4 regions of the Halomonas sp. AOP27-A1-41 genome follow, and region 4 is predicted to be linked to each of the others. Evidence: predicted binding sites of a transcription regulator. Region 4 holds the regulator's gene; each other region holds the start of a gene.
The links. Region 4 encodes LexA, which represses DNA repair genes until DNA is damaged. Its sites were predicted from a motif close to TACTGTNTANNTANACAGTA; they were not measured.
Positions count from the first base shown of each region.

Region 1: the regulator LexA is predicted to act here: its motif matches at 3,421-3,440, upstream of ACT3TC_RS10240 (LexA family protein).
Region 2: the regulator LexA is predicted to act here: its motif matches at 3,079-3,098, upstream of ACT3TC_RS09000 (LexA family protein).
Region 3: the regulator LexA is predicted to act here: its motif matches at 2,937-2,956, upstream of ACT3TC_RS05815 (LexA family protein).

Region 1 is NZ_JBQSXT010000013.1:38,929-43,874, reverse strand. It holds gene oadA (sodium-extruding oxaloacetate decarboxylase subunit alpha) at 1-846, shown strand, start outside; gene ACT3TC_RS10250 (sodium ion-translocating decarboxylase subunit beta) at 858-2,180, shown strand; gene ACT3TC_RS10245 (IMPACT family protein) at 2,254-2,886, opposite strand; gene ACT3TC_RS10240 (LexA family protein) at 2,887-3,324, opposite strand; gene ccmA (cytochrome c biogenesis heme-transporting ATPase CcmA) at 3,593-4,213, shown strand; gene ccmB (heme exporter protein CcmB) at 4,217-4,945, shown strand.
Region 2 is NZ_JBQSXT010000011.1:15,419-20,364, reverse strand. It holds one part of gene ACT3TC_RS09015 (IS3 family transposase) at 1-98, shown strand, start outside; gene ACT3TC_RS09010 (TIR domain-containing protein) at 210-653, shown strand; gene ACT3TC_RS09005 (Y-family DNA polymerase) at 1,121-2,395, opposite strand; gene ACT3TC_RS09000 (LexA family protein) at 2,392-2,841, opposite strand; gene ACT3TC_RS08995 (SOS response-associated peptidase) at 3,269-3,925, shown strand; gene ACT3TC_RS08990 (hypothetical protein) at 4,203-4,373, shown strand; one part of gene ACT3TC_RS08985 (IS3 family transposase) at 4,370-4,946, opposite strand, start outside.
Region 3 is NZ_JBQSXT010000006.1:11,701-16,646, reverse strand. It holds gene ACT3TC_RS05830 (Smr/MutS family protein) at 37-603, shown strand; gene ACT3TC_RS05825 (patatin-like phospholipase family protein) at 661-1,683, opposite strand; gene ACT3TC_RS05820 (alpha/beta fold hydrolase) at 1,724-2,623, opposite strand; gene ACT3TC_RS05815 (LexA family protein) at 2,980-3,423, shown strand; gene ACT3TC_RS05810 (Y-family DNA polymerase) at 3,420-4,721, shown strand; gene ACT3TC_RS05805 (sodium-dependent transporter) at 4,832-4,946, opposite strand, start outside.
Region 4 is NZ_JBQSXT010000022.1:22,564-27,509, forward strand. It holds gene purU (formyltetrahydrofolate deformylase) at 284-1,138, shown strand; gene lexA (transcriptional repressor LexA) at 1,246-1,923, opposite strand; gene ACT3TC_RS13750 (TetR/AcrR family transcriptional regulator) at 2,189-2,866, shown strand; gene ACT3TC_RS13755 (L,D-transpeptidase family protein) at 2,844-3,371, shown strand; gene nagZ (beta-N-acetylhexosaminidase) at 3,449-4,474, shown strand; gene ACT3TC_RS13765 (hypoxanthine-guanine phosphoribosyltransferase) at 4,517-4,946, shown strand, end outside.

The sequences.
Region 1 (4,946 bases), on a different contig from region 4:
CTTGGCGAAATTCCTCGCGTGCGTGAAGACCTGGGATTTATTCCGCTGGTGACGCCCACGTCGCAAATCGTCGGTACTCAAGCGGTAATGAACGTGATGATGGGCGAGCGTTACAAGTCCATTTCCAAAGAGGTGCAGGCGCTGCTGAAAGGCGAATACGGCGCGGCACCCGCCCCCTTTAATACCGAGCTTCAAGCCCGCGTGATGGAAGGCGGTCAGCCGATTACCTGTCGCCCGGCGGATAACCTTGCACCTGAAATGCAAAAGCTGGCGGCAGAGCTTAAAGAGAAAGCCGGCGCCGAGCAGGTACGCCTGGCAGAAGGCGACTGTGAAATAGACGATGTCTTGACCTACGCCTTGTTCCCGCAAATCGGTCTAAAGTTTCTTAAAAATCGTGATAACGCGGACGCTTTCGAACCTGCGCCCCAGGCGGCTGGTAGCGAGCCTGCCAAACCTCCGGTGGTTACTCAAGGCAGTGCGCCAGAGGCGGCACGTGGCCCTGAAACCTATACCGTAAAGCTCAATGGCAAAGCGTTTGTAGTGGAAGTTTCTGAAGGTGGCGATATTGGCCAGGTGCAAGAGCAGTCGCCTACGCCAGCGGCGAGCCCCGCCCCGGCAACCGCGGCGGCCAGCCGTGGTGAAGCCATAGAAGCACCGCTTGCTGGCAATATCTTCAAGGTGAATGTGCGCCCTGGCGACCAGGTAGTGGATGGGGACGTGGTCATCATTCTTGAAGCTATGAAAATGGAAACCGAAATTCGCGCCAGCAGTGCCGGCACGGTATCGAAAGTCAATGTTAGTGAAGGCGACAGCGTAGCTGTTGGCGACGTACTGATTGAGCTTTAAGGGCCTCGGGAATGGATAAGCTAGTCACGTTATGGGAGGGCTCGGGGCTTTATAACCTTGAGCTTGGCCAAGTGGTCATGATCGGGGTCGGGCTGCTGCTGCTCTATTTGGCGATCCATAAGAAATTTGAGCCGCTGCTGTTAGTGCCGATTGGTTTTGGGGGAATTCTTGCCAATATTCCCGAAGCTGGCCTTGCGATTTCAGCGCTGGACCAGGCCATTGAGGTTGGCAAGCCTGCCGTGCTTCAGCAGGTTGGGGCCGCGCTGGGCGTAATGCTGGATCCTTTGGCGGGTATTGATGCGTGGCGTGAAACGCTCAAAGTGGTTGCCCATGGTGAGGTAGCGCCAGAGCAGCTGCGTGCCGCTAAGGATATTGCGACAAGCGTCGGTTACAGCAATGGCATGCTGTATAACTTCTATTCAGTGGCCATTGCATCGGGTATCGCGCCGCTGTTGATCTTTATGGGCGTGGGCGCCATGACTGACTTTGGCCCGCTGCTTGCCAACCCTCGTACGCTGTTTCTAGGTGCTGCGGCCCAGTTTGGTATTTTCGCCACGCTGTTTGGTGCCGTTGTGCTGACCTCCATGGGCATCATGGACTTCTCGCTGAACCAGGCGGCAGCGATCGGGATTATCGGCGGCGCCGATGGGCCAACGTCTATCTATGTGTCCAGCGTGCTTGCTCCAGAGCTATTGGGTGCTATCGCGGTGGCGGCCTACGCGTACATGGCGCTGGTGCCGTTAATCCAGCCACCTATCATGCGGCTGTTAACCACTGAAAAAGAGCGTCAGATAAAAATGACGCAGCTGCGGCCCGTCTCCAGGCTGGAAAAAGTGATTTTTCCACTCATGCTGTTGATCCTGGTCGCGCTGTTTCTACCCGACGCAGCACCGCTTCTGGGGATGTTCTGCTTTGGTAATTTGATGCGCGAATGCGGCGTGGTAGAGCGGCTTTCGGATACCGCCCAGAATGCGCTGATCAACATCGTGACGATCGTTCTAGGGCTTTCTGTTGGCTCAAAGCTGATGGCGGAAAGCTTCTTGACGGTGGAAACCCTCGGGATTCTGGGGCTGGGCATCGTGGCCTTCGGGATCGGTACCGCCGCCGGGGTGTTAATGGCCAAGCTAATGAACCTAATGAGCCGTATGCCGATTAATCCGCTGATAGGTGCTGCCGGGGTATCCGCTGTGCCTATGGCGGCGCGTGTAGCTAATAAGGTCGGTCTGGAATCCAATCCGCATAACTTCTTGTTGATGCATGCGATGGGTCCAAACGTGGCAGGGGTAATTGGTTCTGCCGTGGCTGCCGGGGTAATGATTAAATATTTGGGATAAATAGACAGGATTGACGGGGAAGCAGAAGTGCCCCATGCACGGCTTACGGTTTACTCCGTAAGCCGTTTTTGGTTTAGGGGGCGGGTGCGTTTACCGGGGTAACGTCCAGCGTGCACTTTAGGCGATTTTCCAAGGGGGAAAGGTCGAACGTATGGTCGCGGGGCCAGCCAATGGTGAGCTGAACACCTTCGCCATCGTAGTTGACGTGTTCAATGGGGATGGTCTTTTCGTCGCACCAGGCGCGGGCGATCGCCTCGCTGGCAAAGGTAAGGCGTAGCGTGTAGGCGTCTCGCTCAATCACTTCACGCGTCGGTAAGGTTTCCAATGCATGGCTGATGGCTTGAGCGTAAGCCCGTGCCAGCCCGCCGGTGCCTAGTTTGGTGCCGCCAAAGTAGCGCGTCACGACACCGCCGATTTCACCCATTTGGCGGCCTTGAAGTACCTGGTACATTGGCCGACCGGCCGTGCCGCCAGGCTCGCCATCATCGGAAAAGCCAATCAGCGTTTGCTCCCCAGGCGGCCCAGCAATATAAGCCGTACAGTGATGGCTGGCATTGGGGTGAGCGGCTCTTGCCGCTTCAAGAAGTGCACTAAAAGCGGCCACATCTGGCGCATGGCATAGCCACGCCAGAAACTGGCTTTTTTCGACTTCTATCTCGGCGGTATGCCACTGCGAGGCAGCTAAATCAGGAACTTGATAACGCAATCAGTGCTCCATAAGGCCATAAGAATTGGCAGCAAGGTCGTTGGCACTATCCTGCGCCACACCCATTACCATTCCTAACACTTGAATATCACGATTGTGCAAAAAGAGATCCGGCGCTTGGGTATCGGCAGGCCATAAATGTACGCCAAAGCGACTGATCGAGAGCTGCTTCAACGCAACAGGTTGCTGATTGATGTGAGCGACGGCGGTTTCTTCGTGGGTATCGCATTGAAAACGCCGAATAATAATGACATCTCCATCAAGCAAGTTGCAATCACGCATTCGGTTGCCACGTATTTTTAGGGCGTAGGTATTGTGCCGCGTTCTGCGTGGTGCTGTTTTAAAGGCGCGTGCCGATTGAATGCCTTTAGGTGCGCAGGACGCGCTGCTCAATACGGTAGAACCGGCGTGAGTTGGTGCTGACATCGATATATTCATAGGAAATTCTCCAATGCAGCGCCCTTTCCCTAGGCGTTTAGTAGTGGCAAGCCAGTAGGCTGTTGGTATGTCTTTTCATACAGTGTTTTAGTATACAGCTGTTTTTGCATACAGTGGTAGTGCTGTTTTTATCCAGTGCCTTTGGCTATTCAAAATGCTGATACCGTCGGCACGCCTGGTGCATTCTCACGGCTGCTGCGATTGGCTGGAGATAACGTGGCTTTCCGTGTAGAGTTTTGGCCAACTATCAACCTGTTGGGAGACACCTTTGAGCCTGTGCCTGCAAGCACGACAACTAGCCTGCGAGCGTGATGGGCGCTGGCTATTTGAAGGGCTCGATCTCACGATTCGCAGCGGTGACATTGTTCGAATTGAAGGCCCCAATGGCAGCGGCAAGACCACGCTGTTAAAGCTGCTGGCAGGTCAACTGAGTGATTACCAAGGCGAGCTTTTCTGGAACGGCGCGCCACTTCGCAAGGTGCGTGAACATTATCTGGCTAACCTGCTGTATCTGGGACATTCGCCAGGCATCAAGGCCGGGCTTTCACCGCTTGAAAACCTGGCCTGGTACCAGGCGCTAAGCGGCGAGCGGGGTAATGAATCGCAGCGCCTGAGCGCTTTGGAGCAAGTAGGGCTTGGCGGTTTTGAGGACGTATTGGTCGGCCAGCTGTCGGCGGGTCAGCAGCGCCGTGTGGCGCTGGCCCGGTTAACGCTGACGCGCCGTCCGCTCTGGGTGCTTGACGAGCCGTTTTCCGCCATTGACCACCAAGGCGTAGCCGCGCTTGAAGCGCAGCTTTCAGCTCATGCTCAAGCCGGGGGGAGCATTCTGGTAACCACTCACCATGCGCTGGATGCTTCGCCCGCCGCTCGCTGTATTCAACTGGGGTAGACAATGACGCAGGGGCAGAAGGCGACCACTACACTACTTGAAACGCCGGTGCCGGGCGGGCTGTGGATCGCCTTTACCGCTACCCTGAAGCGTGATGTAACACTGATGTTCAGACGCCGCGGCGAGCTGTTCAATCCGCTGGTCTTCTTCGCGCTGGTGATAACGCTGTTCCCAATCGGCATTTCACCCGACCGCGCCGTACTTGCGCTGATCGCGCCAGGTCTTTTGTGGGTAGCGGCACTTCTGGCGGCGCTTTTGTCGCTGGATAGCCTGTTTCGCACCGATTATGACGACGGCAGCCTTGAGCAGATGCTGCTCGCGCCTCAGCCGCTAGCCGCGCTTAGCCTGGCCAAGGTGCTGGCCCACTGGTTGTTGACCGGGCTGCCGCTGGCACTGGTCGCGCCGCTTCTGGGTGTGATGCTGGCCCTGCCTCCGGGCAGCTACGCGGTGCTTGCGCTTTCGCTTTTACTGGGCAGTGCCAGTTTGAGCCTGCTTGGCGCGATTGGTGCGGCGTTGACCGTCGGTATCGCGCGAGGCGGTGTACTGCTGTCGCTGCTTATACTGCCGCTGTATATACCGGTGCTTATTTTTGGGGTCGGGGCGGTGCAGGCTGCTGTCATCGGTGAAGGTGTCGCGGTGCACCTGGCCATGCTCGGGGCCCTGCTGGCCGCGTCGCTACTGTTGGCTCCCTGGGCGATTGCCGCCTCGCTACGCATCAGTATCAACGGTTGAG
Region 2 (4,946 bases), on a different contig from region 4:
AAATGTTTTACAACCCAAAGCGCCGACACGGCACAAGTGATAACTTGTCACCGGTTGAGTATGAAAGGCGTTACTTCAAGAGCCTAACGGGTGTCTAGAATATCCGGGGCGATTCACCCTTGTTGGGTGAACTAGGCGATAAATCTACATCACTTGAACGCGCTCAAGAAGTCATCCTCCTCCTCTTACGGCTCATCTAAGGTGTCCCCATGGCTAGAAAGGTTTTCTTTAGTTTCCAGTACGACGACGTTCTGAGAGCGATGAATGTCCGTAACAGTAACGTGATCAATGCCAACCCTAAAGTTGGATTCATCGACAAAGCAGAGTTCGAGAAGTTAGAGCGCACAGGTGATAGCACGGTAAAAGCATGGATAGATGCCCAGCTTATCGGTACGACTGTGACAGTCGTACTTATAGGTGCCAATACTGATAAAAGTAAATGGGTAAAATACGAAATAGAGAAAAGTATCAAACGGGGCAACGGATTGTTGACTATAGATATTAGTAAAATCCCAGATTTCAATAAACAAACAAGTGACTTCTGCGGCATGAAGATCCAAGGATACAAGCACTACCGCTGGAATACAGATAATGGTCGTGAAAACCTTGGAGTATGGGTTGAAGAAGCCGCCAAGGCTGCTGGAAAACCTTGAGCGATATTTAAGCGACCACACCTTTGAGCTAATTAACGAAGATGAATTCTGATGCCCCGCCTGAAATCATACAGGCTACCAGGGGACCTATTCACCAAGCGATCCTGCGTTTGAACCCTTGTTTTAGCGGAAAAATGTCACGTGCTAACTGCTCGAATTATCCTGAATCGGATCAGGTGTCTTTGCCATCCATCAGAATAAGCTGAAGTACCACTGGCTTAGTTGCTGCCAATTGGGTTAGTGGCACACATATCGCCAATCGTTTTTAGTTTCATTGCATAACGGATTGTTGTAAGCCATTGCTTACAAACGCTGTGGTCAATCGCTTACATAAAAATGGCTTGATAAAGGCTAGGGTGAAAGTGTGACGCCCAGGATCGCCGCTTTAGCACGTCGAATGCGTCACAACAGGGATGTGATTATTGGTAGTGAAAAGAGGTAGGAGTGCCAGGGATGGCAGCTCTTTTCTAGGTTTTGGCCACTGCTAGCTCTTCCCAGCGTGTGGTGTAGCGTGGTGTACGGTGCTCGCAACGCAATTCCCAAGCATTCTGTTTGCGAGGCATGCCAATCCGGACGGTATTTTTTCCGTGTTCGCGATTGAGCTTATCGAGCGTGGCCATCAATTTTTCATTACGAGCACGTTTCTCGTCACTGATCGGTTCGGCGAGCAGCCCTAGTTGTTCATTGTCGTGATCGCACAAATCAATGAGCATAATCCCGCATTTTTGGTACCAGATGTCTTTTTTAAAAATTCTTTCTAGCCCTGCCATGGCAGCTTTGATGAGCTCGCGGCTATCATCGGTGGGGTGAGGTAGCGGTATTACTAACCGTTTACTGTAGCTCGGCAGATCTTGCCGAAAGCGATTGGTGTGAACAAACACCATCAATGCCTGCGCCAAGCCGTTTTGTCGTCGTAGCTTTTCACCAGCACGTGATGCGTGCACGCGTAGGGCTTCGTGCAGATCGGTTTTGTTCGTCGTGAGCCGGCCGAAGGAGCGGGACACCATGATCTGTTTTTTTGGTTGGCTCATGTCGTCGAGTGATATGCAGTTTTCGCCCCTCAACTCATAAACCAGACGTTCCATGACCACACTGAAATGGCGCCGCAAATGCTTAGAGCTGGCGGTGCGCAGCTGCCAAGCATTCTCTATGCCTAGAGTATGAAGCCGCGCTGCACTGCGACCTGCTACCCCCCATATCTCATTAACGGGTAGCTGCTCCAGGAATTCCCGGGTGTCGCTGCTGTTAGGGTCCATCATGGCCACGCCATTGAAAACACTTTCTTTTTTAGCGCGGTGATTGGCAATTTTTGCAAGCGTTTTGCTAGTGCTTAAGCCAACGCTAACCGGAATACCTGTATCTCGCTTAACTTGCTGTCGCATTAATTGGCATCGTTCTTCTAATGTGTCTGGTTCAAAGCCCTCAAACGATAGAAATGACTCATCAATGCTATATACATCCACGTGAGGCGTATGCTGTGAGAGAACATCAGTAACGCGGCTGCTCATATCACCGTAAAGCGCATAATTTGAGCTGAGCAATGTGCATTGTCGACGAATATGCGGATCAATCTGATGGGCAGGCATTCCCATTGCCACACCTAAGTTTTTGATTTCTTGCGAACGCGCGACCACGCAGCCGTCGTTATTCGACAAAACGCCGACAGCTTGGCCTTCCAACCTGGGAGCAAAGACTCGTTCGCAGGAGACATAGAAATTATTGCAGTCGACCAAGGCAATCATACGGTGAAACCGGGTGCTAGCGGTTGGATGCTATGGGTGGCCACACCCCAATTGTGACAATCATGCCCAGTGAGAGGGATGGGCTTAAACTCTGGGTTAGAGGCCACCAAATACGGCCGACTGCCCATGATGCTTAGCTTTTTACACGTCAGCTCGCCGTCCACGCTCATGATCACGATATGGCCTGGCTGAGGATTGATAGACCGGTCGACAATTAACAACGCATTATCTTTAATGCCATCGCCTTCCATGGAGGTGCCTTTGGCTCGCAGAAAGAACGTTGCACTAGGGTGCTTAATCAAATGGGCAATAAGATCTAATTCGACCTCGACATAATCGTCTGCGGGACTCGGGAAACCAGCGCGGACTTCGCCACCCGCTAAAGGCAGCCTTAGCGGTCGAGCCATGGTGTCGACGCGTCCAAGAATGGTGAAATGCATACTCATGCCATGCTCCCCATCGCTCGCCATGTGCCTGGTAGATGCACCTCAATGTTTTCAAGCGGTGCGAGTAGCGCGTCTTGTTCAGTCCCCCAAACCGCCAACAACTGCGTACCTTCCTCTCTCAAATCATCCCGTTGAAGAGGAAATCCTCCAACGATAACTGGAAGAGTACGGGGACTACTGAATGGCCGTTGCATAGACCGTGGGTAAGTTTTCTTGCTCATAAGCGCCTCCCTATATAGCTGTTAATATATACAGTATTAAGGGCTGACAATAAGCGATCAGCCTAGTGAATCGCAAGCACTCTTCTTCATTCGTTGGTCTTATCGTGTTGGCAAGCCCACCTTATTTTGACGGTGGTTAGATGAGGGCACCGCGATTTTGGTGCGTAGGCTGACTTGGATGGCCAATTCTCGTCTATCCTGCAGCTATGTGCGGACGATTTGCTTTATTCACCCCGATACCTGAGCTGACCAAAAAGGTCGGTGCGGTTATGTCTGAGCGCGACATTCGACCGCGCTACAATGTGGCGCCGGGTACCTGGATCGCGAGCATACGGCAGGCGTCTGAGGACTCTGCTCCCACGCTTGAAGAGGTGTGGTGGGGATTTCGCCCATCGTGGGCCAAAGGGAAAGGCACGCAACCCATAAATGCGCGAGTTGAAACCGTTGCGACTAATAACTTTTTCAAATCGGCATTTGCTAAACACCGGTGCCTCGTACTCGCTGACGGATGGTACGAATGGATCAAGAACACGCCCCCTAAGCAGCCTCATTATCTGTGCCGAAGGGATCGAGAGCCCCTATACTTCGCCGCTATCTACGCAGAACGGGATGATGGAGGTCTAGGATGTGCCATTCTCACCGAGCCAGCTCGAGGCAGTGCTGCCGATGTGCATGACAGGATGCCGTTAATTTTGGACGACGACAGTCTTGAACACTGGCTTGCTACTGACCTGACGGATAAAGAGACAATCCGCAGCATGGTGCGGCATATCGATGCGGGACTAGTTGAACATTGGCCGGTTAGCACGGCTGTTAACAAACCTTCCGAGGGACAAGGTGATGAGCTGATCAATCCTCTCTAGCGTTTCTGATCTTGAGATTGATAGTTTTCCAGCGCTTTTATCTATCCGCTAGGTTGTAGCCATAGGAAGGAAGAACAAATTCAAAGTGAGGAGCCAACAAAGCTATCTCACTGGTAGGTTGAACACCGTAAGGTGGTTAGACGTTATCCATCATCGGCCGCTTATGCATGGCTAGCCTCAAGTACCACGACGATCACTTCCGCGACGGCTAACTTATTAGTATAGCCCCCAGGATAATGGACCAGAGTACATACCCAAAATAAGGGTGCCTAAGATTATGACCACGCCAACTAGTTTGCGCGAAGCTGAGATGGAAGCAAGAGCGCGTCGAGCCGTGATGGAAAGCGGCGATTGGTTAACTGTCGATGAGATATTGCAGTTGCCAGGCGTCCGCTCACGTGGTGATAGCGGTGATTTTCAACCCAGTTGTCCAAATGGCTGCACTTAAGCAGCCTTTTTATTACGCTCGATTTCCTGCACTTTCCCTGGGTTAAGCGACACTGAACCAGTGACCTCCCAGTTTCGGGTGCTGCCCGACCAGCGTTTCGGATAGCGACGCTTAGCGCTTTCATAAACCGCTTTACGACGTTCAAGGCGTTTTCGATCAACGCCACGATGCCGGTCAGCTGGCGTGACATATTGGATGCCACTGTGAAGGTGCTGTTCGTTGTAAGCCCGCTCGAACACCAACATCCATTCTCGTACCGCGCTCAGCGATGTAAAGCCCTTGGTGGGCCATGCTGGGCAGTATTTGACGGTACGGAACAGCGCTTCCGAGTAAGGGTTGTCGTTGCTTACTCTCGGTCGACTGTAAGACATCAACATCCCTAGTTCGGTTAACCTCGCTTTGAGCGTATAGGACGTCATCGGCGCGCCATTATCCGAGTGCAACACCGGCGGCTGATGCCAGCATTTCTCACGCAATAATGCACGCTCCATCAGCTGTTTAGCCAAGTCGCCCGATTCCGTCTCATGAACTTCCCAGGCAATGATTTTGCGGCTGTAGATATCCATGATCAGG
Region 3 (4,946 bases), on a different contig from region 4:
TTTACTCTTTCTTCCTTTTCACACTTTGAGCTTGATATGACGCGACGCCACCTGCCCAACGATGACGATATCAGCGCTTTTCGCCAGGCGCTGCAAGCAGCAGGCGTACGCCGTATTGCACATAATCAAGCCGACCCCGGCAAGCCCAAGCGCAATGATGAAGCCCAACAGGCGCGGCGTAATGCGGCGGTTCAAAACAGCACAGTACAAGCCAGCGGCCGCACATCGGATGGCCGGGTCGAGGCCGTGCGCCCGTCTGAGTACCTTGAGTTTAGCGTGCCCGATTTACCCTGGCGTACCTTCAGCCAGTTAAAGCGTGGCCAAACCGAGTGGCAGGCGGGGCTTGACCTGCACGGCTACACGCTTGAAGAAGCCCGCGCGGAGCTTGAAAGCTTCTTGCGCGATGCATCAAGCCAAGGGCTGCGCTGCGTGCTGGTGGTTCACGGCAAGGCGTGGGGCACCACTTCAGATTTTCCGGTGCTTAAGAGTCACACCAATACCTGGTTACGCGAATGGCCGGGGGTGCTGGCCTTTTGCTCGGCCATTGATATTGATGGCGGCACCGGAGCAGTCTATATATTGCTGCGTAAGCGCGGGGCGTAACGCCGCTCAACCGCTCTCTTCACTGCTCTACTGGCACTTTTCCAGTGGCTCGCTGCCTCACTCTGTCGCATCCGAGGCAATGCTGGGCATGCGCCGCTCCAGCGCCTCATCGGCCAAGTGCCGCCCCAGGCGGATCAAGTCTTTGGCGCGATGAAACTCATACGTACTGCATACTGTCTTGGGAATCTCGATCAATATATCGGGCGGATAACCGGCAATTTTGTATTTTGCCAGGGCCGCTTGGGTAATATCAAACGACTCTAAAATCATATCGAGCTTGCTCCACTCGCGCTTGCCTCGCGTCTCAACGCTCTCTTCAGCGCCAGCTTCCACGCCGCTGTCCTCTTCACTGCTGCCAAGTCCCTCCCATAAACGCAGGGTGGCTTGGCGCACGTCGCTCATCCAGCCGCCAATCTTTTCATCACGGTCACGCTCTTGCGCCGTTCGGCTGTCATTTTCCTCGTGCTCACGAGGCAGGAGCTCTTCCAACGATACCGGCTGCGGGCTATGTGCCGTTACGTTAATCGCAATCACCAGGTCTGCTTCGTGGGCAGAAATAACCGGCATGATAGGCAGCGGATTAAGCAGCCCGCCATCGACCAGCACCTGATCACCAACATTGACCGGCGTAATGACGCCAGGAATGGCGATAGAGGCACGAATGGCGCGCAGTAACGGGCCATTTTGAAACCACACTTCGCGCTGGCGAACTAGGTCAGTCGCCACCGTTGTCACCGGAATAGGCAAATCCTCAATGAGCACATCGCCTACCAACGCTTCCAACTTGCTCATCACCTTATTGGCACGCATGGCACCCATCGGGCTCCAGGTCACATCCACCAGCTTTAGTACGTCCAAATAATCGAGATTACAGACCCACTCGCGATACTCGGGCAGTTTGCCAGAAGCGTAAATGCCACCAATCAGCGCGCCCATGGAGCATCCCGCCACTGAAATAATCTCAAAGCCTCGTGCTTCCAGGGCTTCAATGACACCGATATGGGCATAACCGCGCGCCCCGCCACTGCCCAACACCAAAGCCACTTTTTTCCCGCTACCCGCGTGCGTCAGTTGATTCATTGGCTATTCCTATTGCTCTTGAGCCGACCGTATAACCGCTTTACACGGCTGCCTCCCAGTGGGCGGTGGCGAGTTCCGCCACAGCGGCAACCGCTTTAGATTCTAAATGTAGATGATGCCCGCCAGGCAACACATGGCGGGTCAGATCATTAACCGCCAAGCGCGCCTGCTCGGCCCAGGCACGCTTTCCTAAAATACCCTGCTCGCCTTCAATCAGTAGTACCGGCGCCTGAATACACGCTAACAGAGCCAGCACCTGCTCAGGGGTAAAGCGCACCAGAGAGGGTTTTAGCAGTCGACTATCCGTACACATTTGTAGATAGCCATCGGCAGTTGCTTGCGTATTACGCTCAACCAACGGCATCGCCGCTACACTATCCAGCGTGGTGACGCCACCGGCTACCCGCGCGGCAACCGCACTTTCGATATCAGCATAGCGTGGTGGGCGGGAAAGCGGGCGACGATGGGCAATAAGCCCTTTGCGCAACTGGCTGGCAGTTTCTTCCGCAGGCGTATTCAACGCCCCCAGCCCGTCAATCAAGGTTAACCGGGCAATACGCTCTGGCATGGCGGCGGCCAGTAGGCAGGCAACCGCCGCGCCCATGGAGTGGGCCAGTAAAGAAGCCTGTTCAATACCTAGCGCGTCCAGCGCATCAAGCACGTCGTGGCAGTAATCCCACAACGCATAGTCGCTTCCGAAAGCGGCATGCTGGGAGTGTCCATGGCCACGAAAATCAATGGCTACCACGCGGATATCCAGCGCATCTGCCAAAAGCGGAGCCAAGCGGCTAAAGCTTGCCGCGTTATCCAGCCAGCCGTGTAGCGCCAGCCAGACAGGTGCATCCACGCGGCCCCAGCCCAGTGCGGCCAAGCGCCCTTGCGCAAGCACCAGCGGTTGCGCAGTGTGTCGAGACGCGTGCTGGAGTGTCGGTTCACGCATACATTGTTTTCCTGATGAAGTGGTCATCTCGTTGGCAAATAACGCGACGCCTTTAATGTTCCTGAATTCAGCTTTCAGGCAATGTCTGGATGACGGTATCAGTAACAAACGTTACCATGCCAGGCGCAATTCTTCCGCCGCTTTTCCCCAACCCTTGCTAATGGTGCTGCCATGAAACCACGCCGCGATACACGCGCCCGTAACCTTGTTTTTTTTATTGCTGTTGTTAGTGCCATCGTCGTGGGGTTGTGGCTAGCGCGCTAGGCTTGCCTAATCGCCGCTCAACGCTTGCAATTTAAACCTCACGAATAAATACTGTATATACATACACACTATATTCAGTGAGGATGCCGACGATGTCGTTGCCTCCATCGACGCTCGTGCCCACCTTGCCGTTAACGTCTCAGCCGTTGCCTTTTTCATCGTTACAAGGCCGTGCGGGCTTTAGCGGCTTTCCATCACCAGCGCAGGATTACGAACCGCGTACGCTCGACCTCAACACGCGGTTAATTAAAAACCCTACCCAGACGTTCTACCTTTCCGCCGCTGGTGACAGTATGGAAGGCTGGGGGATTTTTGATGGCGACCTGCTGGTCGTTGACCGCAGCATTAAGCCTCGGCTAGGGCACATTCTGGTTGCCATGTTTGAAGAGGAAGTGCTGATTAAGCGCTACGCCCTCTACCAAAATACGCCGCATCTCTGCTCTGCGCATCCTCACTACCCGCCGCTTCCTTTGGAAGGCACCGAGTGCCAGCTCTGGGGAGTAGTGCGTGCTGTCATTCATGAGTATGTCCGATGATCGGCCTGGTCGATGCCAACAACTTTTACGTCAGTTGTGAGCGTGTGTTTGATCCTGCGCTGGAAGGCAAGCCGGTGGGCGTTATGTCGAACAACGACGGCTGTATCATCGCCCGCTCTGCCGAGATGAAAGCCATGGACATCCCCATGGGCATGCCATCGTTTAAGCTCGAAAGCCTGCGTAAGCGTGGTGACATTTACCTCAAGTCATCCAACTATGAGCTGTATGGCGATATGTCGGCCAGGCTGTGCCAGCTACTGCGCGATACCTGCCCAGCCGTGTCGCCGTACTCCATTGATGAAATGTTTATTTACCTGGAGGCGTTCAGCAACCAGCAGTGCCAAACCCTGGGCGAATGGCTGCGTCGGCGGATTCGGCGTCATTTAGGCCTGCCGGTATGCGTCGGGCTGGCCCCTACGCATACACTGGCGAAGCTTGCCAACCACCTGGCCAAGCAGGCGACTCACTATCAAGGCGTGTGCCTGCTAACGGGAAAAGATGCGGCAACGATCGCCTTGCTTAAACAGACACCGGTGGGCAGCGTATGGGGCGTTGGGCGCCGGATTGCTGAGCGGTTAGCGATCAGTAATATTAATACCGCTTGGGACTTACGTGAGGCTGACCTTCGGCTACTGCGCAAACATTTTTCGGTAGTGCTGGCCCGCACGGCGCTGGAGCTGCGCGGTACGCCCTGCCTGCAGATGAATGCGCTGGATCAACCGCGCCACCGCATTATGACGTCGCGCTCATTCGGCCAATCAACCGGCAGTAAAACAGAAGTACATAACGCGTTACGCCAACATGCCCAGCGCAGCGCCGAAAAACTCCGTCAGCAGCACAGCCTAACGCGAGCCGTGATGATTTTTTTAAACACCAACCGCCACCGCCGAGACCAACCCCAGTATTTTCCTCACACCATGGTGCCCCTGCCCTCACCCAGCGATGATACGCGCACAATTCTTGAGGCCGTTCACCAAGGGGTTGAACAGGTTTACCGGCCAGGCTACCGGTTTATGAAGGCAGGTGTGATGCTGCTGGATCTGGTTGATGCCGAGCAGCACCAGCTCTCGTTGCTACATCAACCGCCGCGGAACCGATACCCTTACTTAATGGCCACCCTGGACAATATCAATCAGCGTATGGGGCAAGGCACCATCAGCTTTGGTATAACGGATGCCGATGCCGCTTGGCAGCTACGCTGCGGGCACCGCTCAGGCCGCTACACCACACGCTGGGACGAGTTGATGAAGGCAGGCACCCATCCTGGTGCTATCAAGCAATCTGCTTTACGCAAGTAACCGCTGTGATTTCAACTACGATCTCAGGAAGAGACTCAAATCACCTGCCAAACGCCGCTGGATGAGCCGTCACTCATTGCTCAGCAGCAGCGTTGGCTGGGGAGAATCCGTTAGCGTGTCGTTAACGCCTGACGCAGACGAGGACTCAACCACTCGCCCAGCGCCATCATGATCAGCAGGATAGCTAACAACCACGGCCAATGAACTGAAAAAGTAACGGTAAAC
Region 4 (4,946 bases):
AGAGGCGGGCGGCGGCGAGGACGAAGTTGAACGCGTGGTGGATGCATCGGTTATGAAAAGCCTAAAAAGTAATGCCTTAACTATACGGGAAGGCAGGGGCGGCTAACAATGACCCCCGACATTAGATAACGGTGCTTCGTTAATAGGGTTCCGGTACACTAGGCAGCCGTTATTTACGGCGTCGCTATTTAGCCGCTGTTTGCGGCGCCGTTGCACTATGCCAATAGACGATGCCAATAGTGGTTTGTCATTTGTATTTCGTAGGTCGTCAAGAGTACTTCACATGTCTCATTATTACCGTTTAGTCGTTTCCTGCCCCGATCAGGTGGGTATTGTTGCCCGTGTGTCTGGATTTATTGCTCAACAAGGCGGCTCTATCACCGAGGCCAGTCAGCATTCTGACTTGCAAACGGGCCGCTTTTTTATGCGTTATGAGATATTGGCCGATTCGCTTGGCATGTCCGTTGAAACATTACGCAGCGCCTTTGAGCCAATTGCTCAAGAGTTTTCCATGCAGTGGGCGCTAATGGATACTCAAAAGCGTCGGCGCGTCATCCTCATGGTCTCCCGTGAGTCTCACTGCCTGGTGGATTTACTTTACCGTTGGCAGGCAGGTGAGCTGGATTGTGATATCGCCGGTGTGATTTCTAATCACGAAGACATGCGCTCAATCGCTGAGTGGTACGGTATTCCTTATCACCATGTGCCGGTGGACCCGAATAATAAGGAAGAGTCGTTTACTCAGGTGCAGGAACTTATTGATAACGCGCGAGCGGACTGTATTGTATTGGCGCGCTATATGCAGATTCTGCCCCCGTCGTTGTGTGAGCGCTATGCTGGGCAGGTAATTAATATTCACCACAGCTTCTTGCCTTCATTTGCTGGCGCCAAGCCTTACCATCAGGCTTATGAGCGCGGCGTAAAGCTAATTGGCGCGACGTGCCACTACGTGACGGAGGAATTGGATGCCGGGCCGATTATTGAGCAGGATATTCATCGTGTGAGTCATTGCCATACGCCAACCGACCTGGTTCGCTTTGGGCGCGATGTAGAAAAAGCCGTATTGGCGCGAGGCCTGCGCTGGCATCTGGAGGACCGCGTTTTGATCCACGGCAATAAGACCGTTGTCTTTAGCTAAGCGTTTTAAAAACTGTTTAAGCTGAACCAGTAACAAAACAAGGGGGTGGTCATGAAAATGGCCACCCCCTTGATGCTTTTCAAATCCAATTCCACGCAAACGGCTTATTAGCCTAGCGCTTGGCCATTACCGCCACGGATGACGCCTACACCTACGCCTTCAATATCCAGGGATTGGGTTCGCAGGTCGATTTCAATCGGTGCAAAATCAGCGTTTTCCGCAATCAGCATGACCTGATACCCTTGGCGTTGAAAGCGTTTTACAGTGACTTCATCTTCCAGCCGCGCAACGACGATTTGCCCGTCACGTACACGATCAGTGCGGTGCACCGCCAGTAAATCGCCTTCCAGGATGCCCACATCCTTCATGGATAAACCGCGTACCCGCAGGAGGTAGTCGGCTTTAGGGGTGAAATATTCTGCGTGTAGCGGGCAGTAACGGTCGATATGCTCCGCTGCAAGGATCGGGCTGCCAGCGGCCACTTCACCGATGACTGGCAAGCCCATCGGCGGAAGATCATTGCTGTTGGCTGCAACGGTGGCGGGTAATTCGCTAACGTCCTGAACTTCCTGGTTGGGGAGGCGAATCCCCCGCGACGTATTGCGAATAATCCGGATAACGCCTTTACGCTCAAGAGCACGTAAATGCTCTTCAGCGGCATTGGGGGATTTAAAGCCCAAGGCCTTGGCAATTTCGGCGCGGGTGGGAGGGTAGCCGAATTCACCCATGGTTTTTACTATAAAATCAAAAACATGTTGCTGACGTGCTGTGAGTGGCCGCGACATACCAAACTCCATAAACAATAAAAGACAGTCGGTATCTGTCTGCTTGATCAGTATGTGTTTAAGTATACAGTATGTTGCTCTATCCAGTACATGGTTAAAAAAGCAGCTTGTTAAAACACTGTCTGTGAGCGGTAAGACGTTTGAATTAACGCTAATGTGCAGGGTAGCCAATTAAAAAAATCGGTGAATAAGGGTGATTGAGCCTGATTAAGATATGACTTACTATTCTGGCATGTTTTAAACACTCGTTTCTCCGGAGGCCATAATGGCACAATCTGACACGGTGTCACGCATTCTGGATACCGCTGAGGTGCTGTTTGCAGAGCGTGGCTTTGCTGAAACGTCACTGCGTAACATTACCAGTAAAGCGCGAGTAAACCTGGCGGCTGTTAATTATCATTTTGGTTCCAAGAAAGCTCTTATCCAAGCCGTATTCTCGCGCTATCTAGACCCGTTTACTCAGCGTTTTCATGGTGCGCTCGATGAGCTTGAAGCCCACTACGCCGATCGTGCCATCCCCCTGGAAGAGCTACTTGAAACAATGGCCACCACGGTGCTGGCAGTGCCTGCTGAACGGGATAGTTTGAAAGTCTTCATGCGCTTATTGGGATTAGCCTATAGCCAAGCGCAGGGGCATTTACGGCGCCATATTCAAGAGCAATATGGGGATGTGTTTACCCGCTTTACCGGGCTTGTGCGTAAGGCGACCCCTGATTTACCCGATGCCGAGCGTTTTTGGCGGCTGCACTTTATGTTGGGTACGGTCATTTTCACCTTGTCGGGGCTGGATGCGCTACGTGATATCGCCTCCAAGGATTATCAGGAGCAGGTGACTGTGCGTGATTTAGTGCGACGCTTGCGCCCTGTGGTCGTTGCCGCCATGAATGCTCCACTGCCGCAAGAGGTTGAAGGAGCGCAGCATGCGAACGCCCCTGTTAGCTGAGTTGCCACCTAAAAAAGACGGCTGGATCGAAATTGATACCGGCGCACAAATCCTGCGCTGGTGGCAGGGTCAAACACCAGACTTTGAGTGCGCTATCTCTACTGGAGGCGCTGGCGTTGGCCAGCAAGAAGGAAGTGGCCAAACGCCGCATGGCTGGCACTATGTTCGCGCGGCAATTGGCCATGAACAGCCGGTCAATGCGGTATTTAGAGGCAGGCGTTTTACCGGTGAAATTTTCTCAAGTGACTTGGCCGACGCTCATCCGACACGTGACTGGATTTTGACGCGTATTTTATGGCTGTGTGGGTTAGAGCGAGGATTTAACCGTGCAGGCACGGTTGACTCTCAGCGCCGCTATATTTATGTACACGGAACGCCGCCCGATCAACCGATGGGCAAACCTGCTTCACATGGCTGTGTTCGTATGCGCAACGAGGACCTGCTTTATATCTTTGAGCGCGCCGTGCCTGGAACGCCTGTTTGGCTACATGGCAGCCATCTGTAATGGCTTTACGCAGAGGCTTTTTTGACTCTGTGCGTTGATCGTCTAAAATCATCGGCCCTTTTGTTGGATCCCTGCTAATGACTCAACCTATTGGCCCGGTCATGCTCGACCTGGAAGGGCCTGAATTATCCAATGCTGAAAAGCGCTTGCTGCTTGAACCTGCTGTCGGTGGCGTGATTTTGTTTGCCCGTAATGTGGAAGACGCCTACCAGGTGCGCAAGCTGTGTAGCGATATAAGGCGCATACGGGGCGATCTTTTATTGGCGGTTGACCAAGAGGGTGGCCGCGTACAGCGTATCAAAAAAGGGCTTACCCGCTTACCGGCCATGGCCCGGATTGGTGAGCGTTATGCTCAAGACCCTGAAGAAGGCCGCTCTCTCGCCATGGACGCAGGTTGGTTGCTTGGCATGGAAATGGCCGCCTGTGGGCTGGATTTAAGCTTTGCACCAGTGCTTGATGTGGATAGCGGGATTTCTAGCGTCATCGGCGACCGTAGTTTCAGTGGTGACCCTGAGCACGTTGCTCAATTAGGCGCCGCTTTTGTTGAGGGCTTACATCAGGCGGGCATGGGCGCTGTGGGTAAACACTTCCCTGGTCACGGCGGCGTAGCCGCGGATTCCCATGTCGCACTGCCCATTGATGAGCGTTCAATGGAGGCAATTAAACAGCGCGACCTTGTCCCCTTTGAACAGCTAGCCCCCCAGCTTGATGGTATCATGCCCGCGCATGTCATTTATCGAGCATTTGATACACGCCCGGCGGGCTTTTCGCCCAGTTGGTTGGGGATGCTGCGTGAATCGCTGGGCTTTAAAGGCTGTATTTTTTCAGATGATTTAAGTATGGCAGGTGCTCACGAAGCGGGCTCGCCACGCGAGCGTGCCGCTGCTGCACTCGCCGCTGGCTGCGATATGTTGCTGGTGTGTAACGACCGTGCCGCTGCGCTTGAGGTCGTTGAAGCCAGCCAGGGCATCGCCAATAAGCGCCCTGCGAAACTCCGCTATGGCCGTGCACGACCTGATTTGGATGCGCTGAGCGCGCTGGGGCGTTGGCGACGTACGCATGCCAGGCTAGAAGCGCTGGCGGACTTCCCTAACCCCACCTGAATTTTCTTTTCGCAATATTGCTACATTTTTGGGAGTTACCCCATGTCCAAATTGGATAAAGAAGCGCTTGAGTCATTGGACTCAATGCGCCAGCTAATGGAAACAGCAGACTGCTTGATCTCTCAGGAAGAAGTCGAGCGGGCGCTGGATCGCATGGCGGAGGCCATTACTGAAGACCTGGGGGACAAACTGCCGGTTTTTTATTGTGTGATGAACGGTGGCTTGATTACGACCGGGCATCTGCTGACCCGATTGGGGTTTCCGCTGGAAGTGGACTATTTGCATGCCACGCGTTATCGCAACGAGCTGCGCGGTGGCGAGCTTTTCTGGCGTGTGTCGCCTGAAATTCCCATGGCCGGGCGCCACGTCGTCATCGTGGATGACATTTTGGATGAAGGATCGACGCTCGCCGCAATTCTTGCTTACTGTAAAGAAGCTCAGGCAGCCAGCGTTACGACTGCCGTCCTGGTGG